One region of the Rahnella inusitata genome, then DNA from elsewhere that is predicted to be linked to it. Evidence: predicted binding sites of a transcription regulator. Region 1 holds the regulator's gene; the other holds the start of a gene.
What was found. The regulator LexA, encoded in region 1, represses DNA repair genes until DNA is damaged. The targets are predictions, from matches to a motif close to TNCTGTATGTACATACAGNA.
Positions count from the first base shown of each region.

Region 2: a site for LexA is predicted at 1,580-1,599, ahead of sulA (SOS-induced cell division inhibitor SulA). Genes of this name have one in related genera too.

Region 1 is NZ_CP065024.1:20,053-23,475, reverse strand. It holds gene plsB (glycerol-3-phosphate 1-O-acyltransferase PlsB) at 1-676, opposite strand, end outside; gene I2123_RS00115 (diacylglycerol kinase) at 817-1,185, shown strand; gene lexA (transcriptional repressor LexA) at 1,305-1,913, shown strand; gene dinF (MATE family efflux transporter DinF) at 2,178-3,423, shown strand, end outside.
Region 2 is NZ_CP065024.1:3,445,119-3,448,541, forward strand. It holds gene yccS (YccS family putative transporter) at 1-727, shown strand, start outside; gene I2123_RS16285 (TfoX/Sxy family DNA transformation protein) at 747-1,400, opposite strand; gene sulA (SOS-induced cell division inhibitor SulA) at 1,620-2,126, shown strand; gene ompA (porin OmpA) at 2,483-3,423, shown strand, end outside.

The sequences.
Region 1 (3,423 bases):
CGATGGCTTTCGAGGCCAGCAGCTTATTGAATAAATCCTGGCGGGCAGGCAGACGCGGGCCGACTGCTGCCAGACGCAGGCGTGAGAAATGCATTCGCGCCACACGGGCGAGCTTTTGCGCGATAGTTTTATCCGTACCGTGCTCGGTCGCCATATAACGCAGCGATACCGTATTGGAGAAGCGAACAAAACTGTCGCGGCCAAGCCACAACACGGCGAAGAATTTCTGAATGCCGTTCAGCACGCGCAGGTGCGGTGTATCCTGACCTTCGCGGCCCGGTGCACGTCCGAACATTACCGAGACCGGCAACATCTGAATATCTAAATCCGGATTATTGCGATGCAGATCCAGATAGTCGTGGAACAGCTTTACGGATTCCTGCTTCGGCGTGTAATACGAAAACACGCGCGGGCCTTCAGCGATAAACACATGGCTTGGCAGCAGCGTGCCGTCGATATCCAGCGGAATCAGAGGGTCGGGCAAATTTTGGGCAAGACACTGCGCACGCAGGGTCAGCAAATCTGCTTTGGAGTTATAAGGTAATACGTACAGGATCGGGCGCGTCGGGTCTAAGTGCAACTCGGTCACCGGATCTGTAGGTATGACTTTGCTCTTTACCAGCAATGAAAGCGGTAAATTCAATAATGTGTAATAAAGTCTACGCCAACCTGACATAAAAACGTGAAGCCTCTTGTTAGCCATTTCGCCGCAAGGATACCAGAAAGCTCAAATGAGATCTGTGGTGATGAGAGACCATTAAACCGCTAAAATGCATCAAACACCCGAAGGACTACCCCTCAAGGATCAGTAACAGAATGGCGAACCAAGTCACTGGATTTACCCGAATTTATAAAGCAGCCGGATACTCATGGAAAGGGCTGAAAGCAGCATGGCAAAATGAAGCGGCCTTCCGACAGGAAGCCAGTGCGGCTATCCCATTAATTTTGCTCTCTTTCTGGTTCGATGTGAGCAGCATCGAACGTATCCTGCTAATCGGTTCCGTGGTCCTGGTGTGCGTGGTGGAACTGCTCAACAGCGCCGTGGAATGCGCTATCGACCGCATCGGCCCTGAGTTTCACGTGCTCTCCGGGCGTGCCAAAGATATCGGCTCTGCTGCCGTGCTGTTGACCATCATATTGGCGATTTTTGTCTGGGTCAGCATCTTTTGGCCGCGATGGTTCTGATTTGGAATCTGTATTCCAGGAATCGCGCTTATGCACTGTTTTTATTCAATCTTAGGTTTTCATTGCTCGTATAGCTGTATATACTCACAGCTAGACTGTATAAACAACCAGGGGGCGGAATGAAAGCTTTAACGACCAGACAACAAGAGGTCTATGACCTGATTCGCGATCATATCTCCACTACGGGTATGCCACCAACCCGCGCGGAGATTGCCGCTCGTCTTGGGTTCCGTTCCCCGAATGCTGCGGAAGAACACCTGAAAGCTCTGGCGCGCAAAGGCGTCATTGAGATTGTCTCCGGAGCTTCGCGCGGTATCCGTCTGCTGATGGAAGAAGAAGAAGGTTTACCGCTTATTGGCCGTGTAGCCGCCGGTGAACCTCTGCTGGCTCAGCAACACATCGAAGGACACTATCAGGTCGATCCCGCGATGTTTAAACCGAGCGCGGATTTCCTGCTGCGTGTCAGCGGTATGTCGATGCGCGATATCGGTATTCTGGATGGCGATCTGCTTGCCGTTCACAAAACGCAGGACGTGCGTAATGGCCAGGTTGTCGTCGCGCGTATCGACGATGAAGTGACGGTAAAACGCCTGAAAAAACAGGGCACCGTTGTGCATTTACTGCCGGAAAACAGCGAGTTCCAGCCTATTGTTGTTGACCTGCGTGAACAGAACTTCAGCATTGAAGGTTTAGCGGTCGGTGTTATCCGTAACGGCGACTGGATTTAATTGACCGTCATACTTCGAGCTGCAGATGCGTTGGCTACGGGCGTACATCCGAATCACTGACCTAAAGTCAGCGATTCGGGATTCGCTTGCTTGCCGCCTTCCTGCAACTCGAATTATTTTGGTCAACCTGAACAGATTTTCTGCGTCTCCCCCCTCTGACGTAGTAAACGGTTCAGGACGTTAATCGAAAGAATTTCGCATCATCGCCCCTGACGGGGCGATGTCATTTTAGGCATATCCTGAACCTCCGGCATGAGATTCTCTATGCAACATCAATCCCTTCTGCAAAAGCTTCAACACACTTTTCTGAGCCCGACCGATAAAGCCCTCTGGATGCTCGCACTGCCGATGATCTTTTCTAATATCACCGTGCCTCTGCTGGGGCTGGTGGATACGGCGGTGATCGGTCATCTCGACAGCCCCGATTATCTGGGCGGCGTCGCGGTTGGTTCGATGATTACTACCTTCCTGTTCATGATGCTGTTGTTCCTGCGCATGAGTACCACCGGTATGACCGCGCAGGCGCTCGGTGCGAAAGATAAAGTCCTGCTGGCGCGTGCTTTTGTGCAGCCTTTTCTTCTGGCTGTACTGGCGGGCGTGATGATTTTATTGTTCAGGCATCCGCTGATGGAAGGGGCTTTCCATATTGTCGGCGGTAGCCAGTCGGTGCTGGAACAGGCGCGGCTGTTTATTGAAATCCGCTGGATTAGCGCACCCGCTTCTCTGGCAAATCTGGTGATCCTCGGCTGGCTCCTTGGAATTCAGTACGTGCGCGGGCCGGTGATTTTACTCATTGCCGGTAACCTGCTTAACATCGTGCTGGATCTTTGGCTGGTGATTGGGCTCGGCTGGAACGTGCAGGGCGCAGCGACGGCAACTGCCTGTTCGGAGTATTTCACGCTGTTCATCGGGCTGTATCTTGTCTGGCGTGTGATGAAGCGATGGGGGATCACTTTCCCGCTGCTGACCTCATCGTGGCGCGGTGACCTGCACCGGTTGCTGAGTCTCAACCGCGACATCATGCTGCGTTCGTTGCTACTCCAGCTCTGTTTCGCCTCACTGACTATTCTCGGTGCGCGGCTCGGCAGCCATATTGTTGCGGTGAATGCCGTTCTGATGAACCTTCTGACCTTTACAGCCTTTGCGCTCGACGGCTTTGCTTACGCGATTGAAGCCCATTCAGGGGAGGCGTTTGGTGCCCGTAACCGTGAAAAACTGCTGAAGGTGTGGCGCGCGGCATGTCGGCAGGCGGGTCTGGTGGCACTGGCGTTTGCGCTGTTGTACGCACTGACCGGCGAGCACATCATTAACGCGCTGACGTCTCTGCCAGAGCTGCGTCAGCTGGCTGATAGTTATCTGGGCTGGCAGATTGTCCTGCCGCTGGTTGCGGTCTGGTGTTACCTGCTCGATGGTATGTTTATCGGTGCGACCCGCGGGCGGGATATGCGCAACAGCATGGCGATTGCCGCACTTGGGTATGGCCTGACGCTGCTGTTATTACCGCTCTTGG
Region 2 (3,423 bases), 1.3 Mb from region 1:
TGGACTGTTATTCTTCGCATTTCGTACCGTGCAATATGCGCAGGCCACCATGTTTATCACCCTATTGGTGTTGTTGTGTTTCAATTTGCTGGGCGAGGGTTTCGAAGTGGCCATACCGCGTATTATCGATACGGTGATTGGCTGTGGGATTGCGTGGGCGGCAGTGACCTATATCTGGCCTGACTGGAAATTCCGTCAGATTGACAAGGTGGTCAGCAAAACCTTTGAAGCTAACTGCCGCTATCTGGATGCTATTTTGGTGCAATATCATCAGGGCAAAGATAACAGCCTGGATTACCGTCTGGCACGTCGCGATGCGCACAACTGCGATGCCGAGTTGGCTTCCGTGGTCTCCAACATGAGTTCGGAGAAAAATAACGATCCTGCTACGCTCGAAGCCGCGTTCAGACTGTTATGCCTCAATCACACCATGCTTAGCTACATTTCAGCACTCGGTGCGCACCGGGAAAAACTTGAAGATACGGAAACACTTCGCCTGCTCGATGATGCGGCATGTTGTGTGGATGGTGCTCTCAATCATATGCCGACAGAAACAGACCGGATTCAGCGTGCGCTTAATCATCTGACTGCGCGGATCCAATTACGAACGACAGAATCCGACAGTAAAGAACAGCTCGTACTGCAGCAGATTGGTTTGCTGGTGGCTCATTTACCTGAGCTCACCAGCCTGAACAACAAAATTCTGCCCGGACAAAGTCATCTCTGATAAGCATGCCCCGTGCGAGTCAACTAGCTGCGACGTTATGTGTATTTTGTCGTTGCTGCTCCAGCTGCTCTTGCTGATGGTTGTACCACTGAGTTAACAACTCACGGGATGCCATTGGCAGAGCCGCTTCATGAAAGCCCAGAATTGCGCCTTCAAGGGCCATCAATATGTTGATACTCAGATCCTTTTTGACTGCGCAGAGCTTTTCATACGTCACGCACGCCCCTTGCAGGCGAAGATCATCTGAGTTTTCGATACCCACTTCCCACAGCATTCTTTCTAATGCCAGCGTCAGATTGGGTAAGTCTTTGAGCCGCCCGGCCTCGTTGTTTTTTCGTCTGTCGATATCACGCTGCATTCCTCGCAGAGAAAGCATTGCCATCCGACGCAATGCTCTGGGCTTCTCCCACTGGGCTTTACTCACCTTAAAATAACGGAGCAGGACGGCCATCCCGCGTTTACGATAAATCAGCCTTTCCATGCCCTGCTCACAAAAATACTCTTCGGTTTCATGGCTCGCACGCAGATACAGTTCACCGTCTGAGACCAGGGCAAACATCACGCGATTGGCCGATAAACTGTACCCTCCAAACTGGGAGCGGGCGCGAATATTACCTAATGAAGCGAAGAGTTCCATACACTGAAGAATACGTTTTTTTGACTGAGTTATCATTGCGTTATCCTTTTCATATTAATTCCATACACCCCATTTATGGGTTAGCTAAACAGCTAAAATCAAAATACGCAATGCGACGCATCCCGCCAAATACAAAATGCATTTGCAGCCTGTTACCTTCGAAATTTGCGAGATATCTTGGAAAAAATTGGGTTGATCTTTGTTCATTGCCAGAGTACTGTACATTCATACAGTAACTCACTGGGGTACATCACTATGCGAACTCAACAACATGCAAATCATCATTTTAGTCAGCTTGCTTTGCCGGTAAGTCATCCACAGGTAAATACGTCTGCATCCCTGAATAATGGTCTGATCACTGAGTTCGTCTATAGTGCGAGCCAACCTGCTTTTGCCCAGTTATTGCTGCCCCTGCTTCAACATCTCGGCACACAGTCCCGCTGGTTGTTATGGCTTACGCCACAACAAAAACTGAGTCGTGTTTGGTTGTCTCAATCGGGCTTACCTGTCGATAAAATGGTTCAGGTGAATCAAATTACGGCAATGTCGACAGTAGATGCGATGGAAAAAGCGCTGCAAACAGGAAATTACAGCGTGGTGTTGGGATGGCTACCCGAATTGAACGATGTGGAGAGAGAAAGACTGCAAATTGCAGCACGTCAGGGAGGGGCTTACGGGTTCATTATGAAGCCAACAAATGAGCAAAGTTCAGCCAATGGACATCACTCAACAGTAAAAATTCACTCTTCTGTATATCATTAGTTCAAATTAGGAATGTTCTGATGAAAATAATACGGAACTTAGTGATTTGTGCTGGAACAAGCGCCAAAGCCAGTAAAAACGGGCATTCCTGACGCAGATATCCTCCAAGTTTTGTCAACAAAAGGTCAAACACGTTAAGAAATGTGTACATTTTTCCCTTTTTTTCCACGGTGTTAACACTTCAAGCTTGTAAGTTTCGCGCCACGTTGTAGACTTTACAACGCCAAGGTTGCTCTATAATGCCAACGTAAAGTGGCAAGTTCCTAATTGACGCAATAACCTTGGCGTAAGGATTTTAACCAAGGGCTTACAGCTTAAAGCTCAATTGCCTATTTGGATGATAACGAGGCGCAAAAATGAAAAAGACAGCTATCGCATTAGCAGTGGCACTGGCAGGTTTCGCTACCGTAGCGCAAGCCGCCCCTAAAGATAACACCTGGTATACCGGTGGTAAATTGGGCTGGTCCCAATACCATGACACTGGTTTCGCAAATGCTTACGAAGGTATCGGCAACGGCCCTACCCACGAAAGCCAACTGGGTGCAGGTGCGTTCTTGGGTTACCAAGCGAACCAATACCTGGGCTTTGAAATGGGATATGACTGGCTTGGTCGCATGCCTTCTAAAGGCAGCGTAAACAACGGCGCGTTCAAAGCACAAGGCGTTCAGCTGGCTGCTAAACTGAGCTACCCACTGACTGACGATCTGGACATCTACACCCGTCTGGGTGGTATGGTTTGGCGTGCAGACTCTAAAGGTAACTTCAACAATGGCGCAGCTGGCCGCATCAGCGACCACGACACCGGTGTTTCTCCACTGGCAGCCGTTGGTCTTGAATACGCAGTTACCAAAAACTGGGCTACCCGTCTGGATTACCAGTGGGTTAACAACATTGGTGACGCAGCTACTGTTGGCGCACGTCCTGATAACGGCATGCTGGCTGTGGGTGTTTCTTACCGTTTCGGTCAAGATGAAGCCGCTGCTCCAGTTGTTGCTCCAGCACCAGCTCCAGCTCCAGTTGTAGAGACTAAGAAATTCACTCTGAAATCTGACGTTCTCTTCAACTTCAACAAAGCGACTCTGAAACCAGAAGGCCAACAGGCTCTGGATCAGCTGTACAGCCAGTTGAGCTCAATCGATCCTAAAGACGGTTCTGTTATCGTTCTGGGTTACACCGACCGTATCGGTTCAGAACAATACAACCAGAAACTGTCTGAGCAACGTGCTCAGAGCGTAGTAGATTACCTGGTATCTAAAGGTATCCCTGCTAACAAGATCTCTGCACAAGGCCAGGGTAA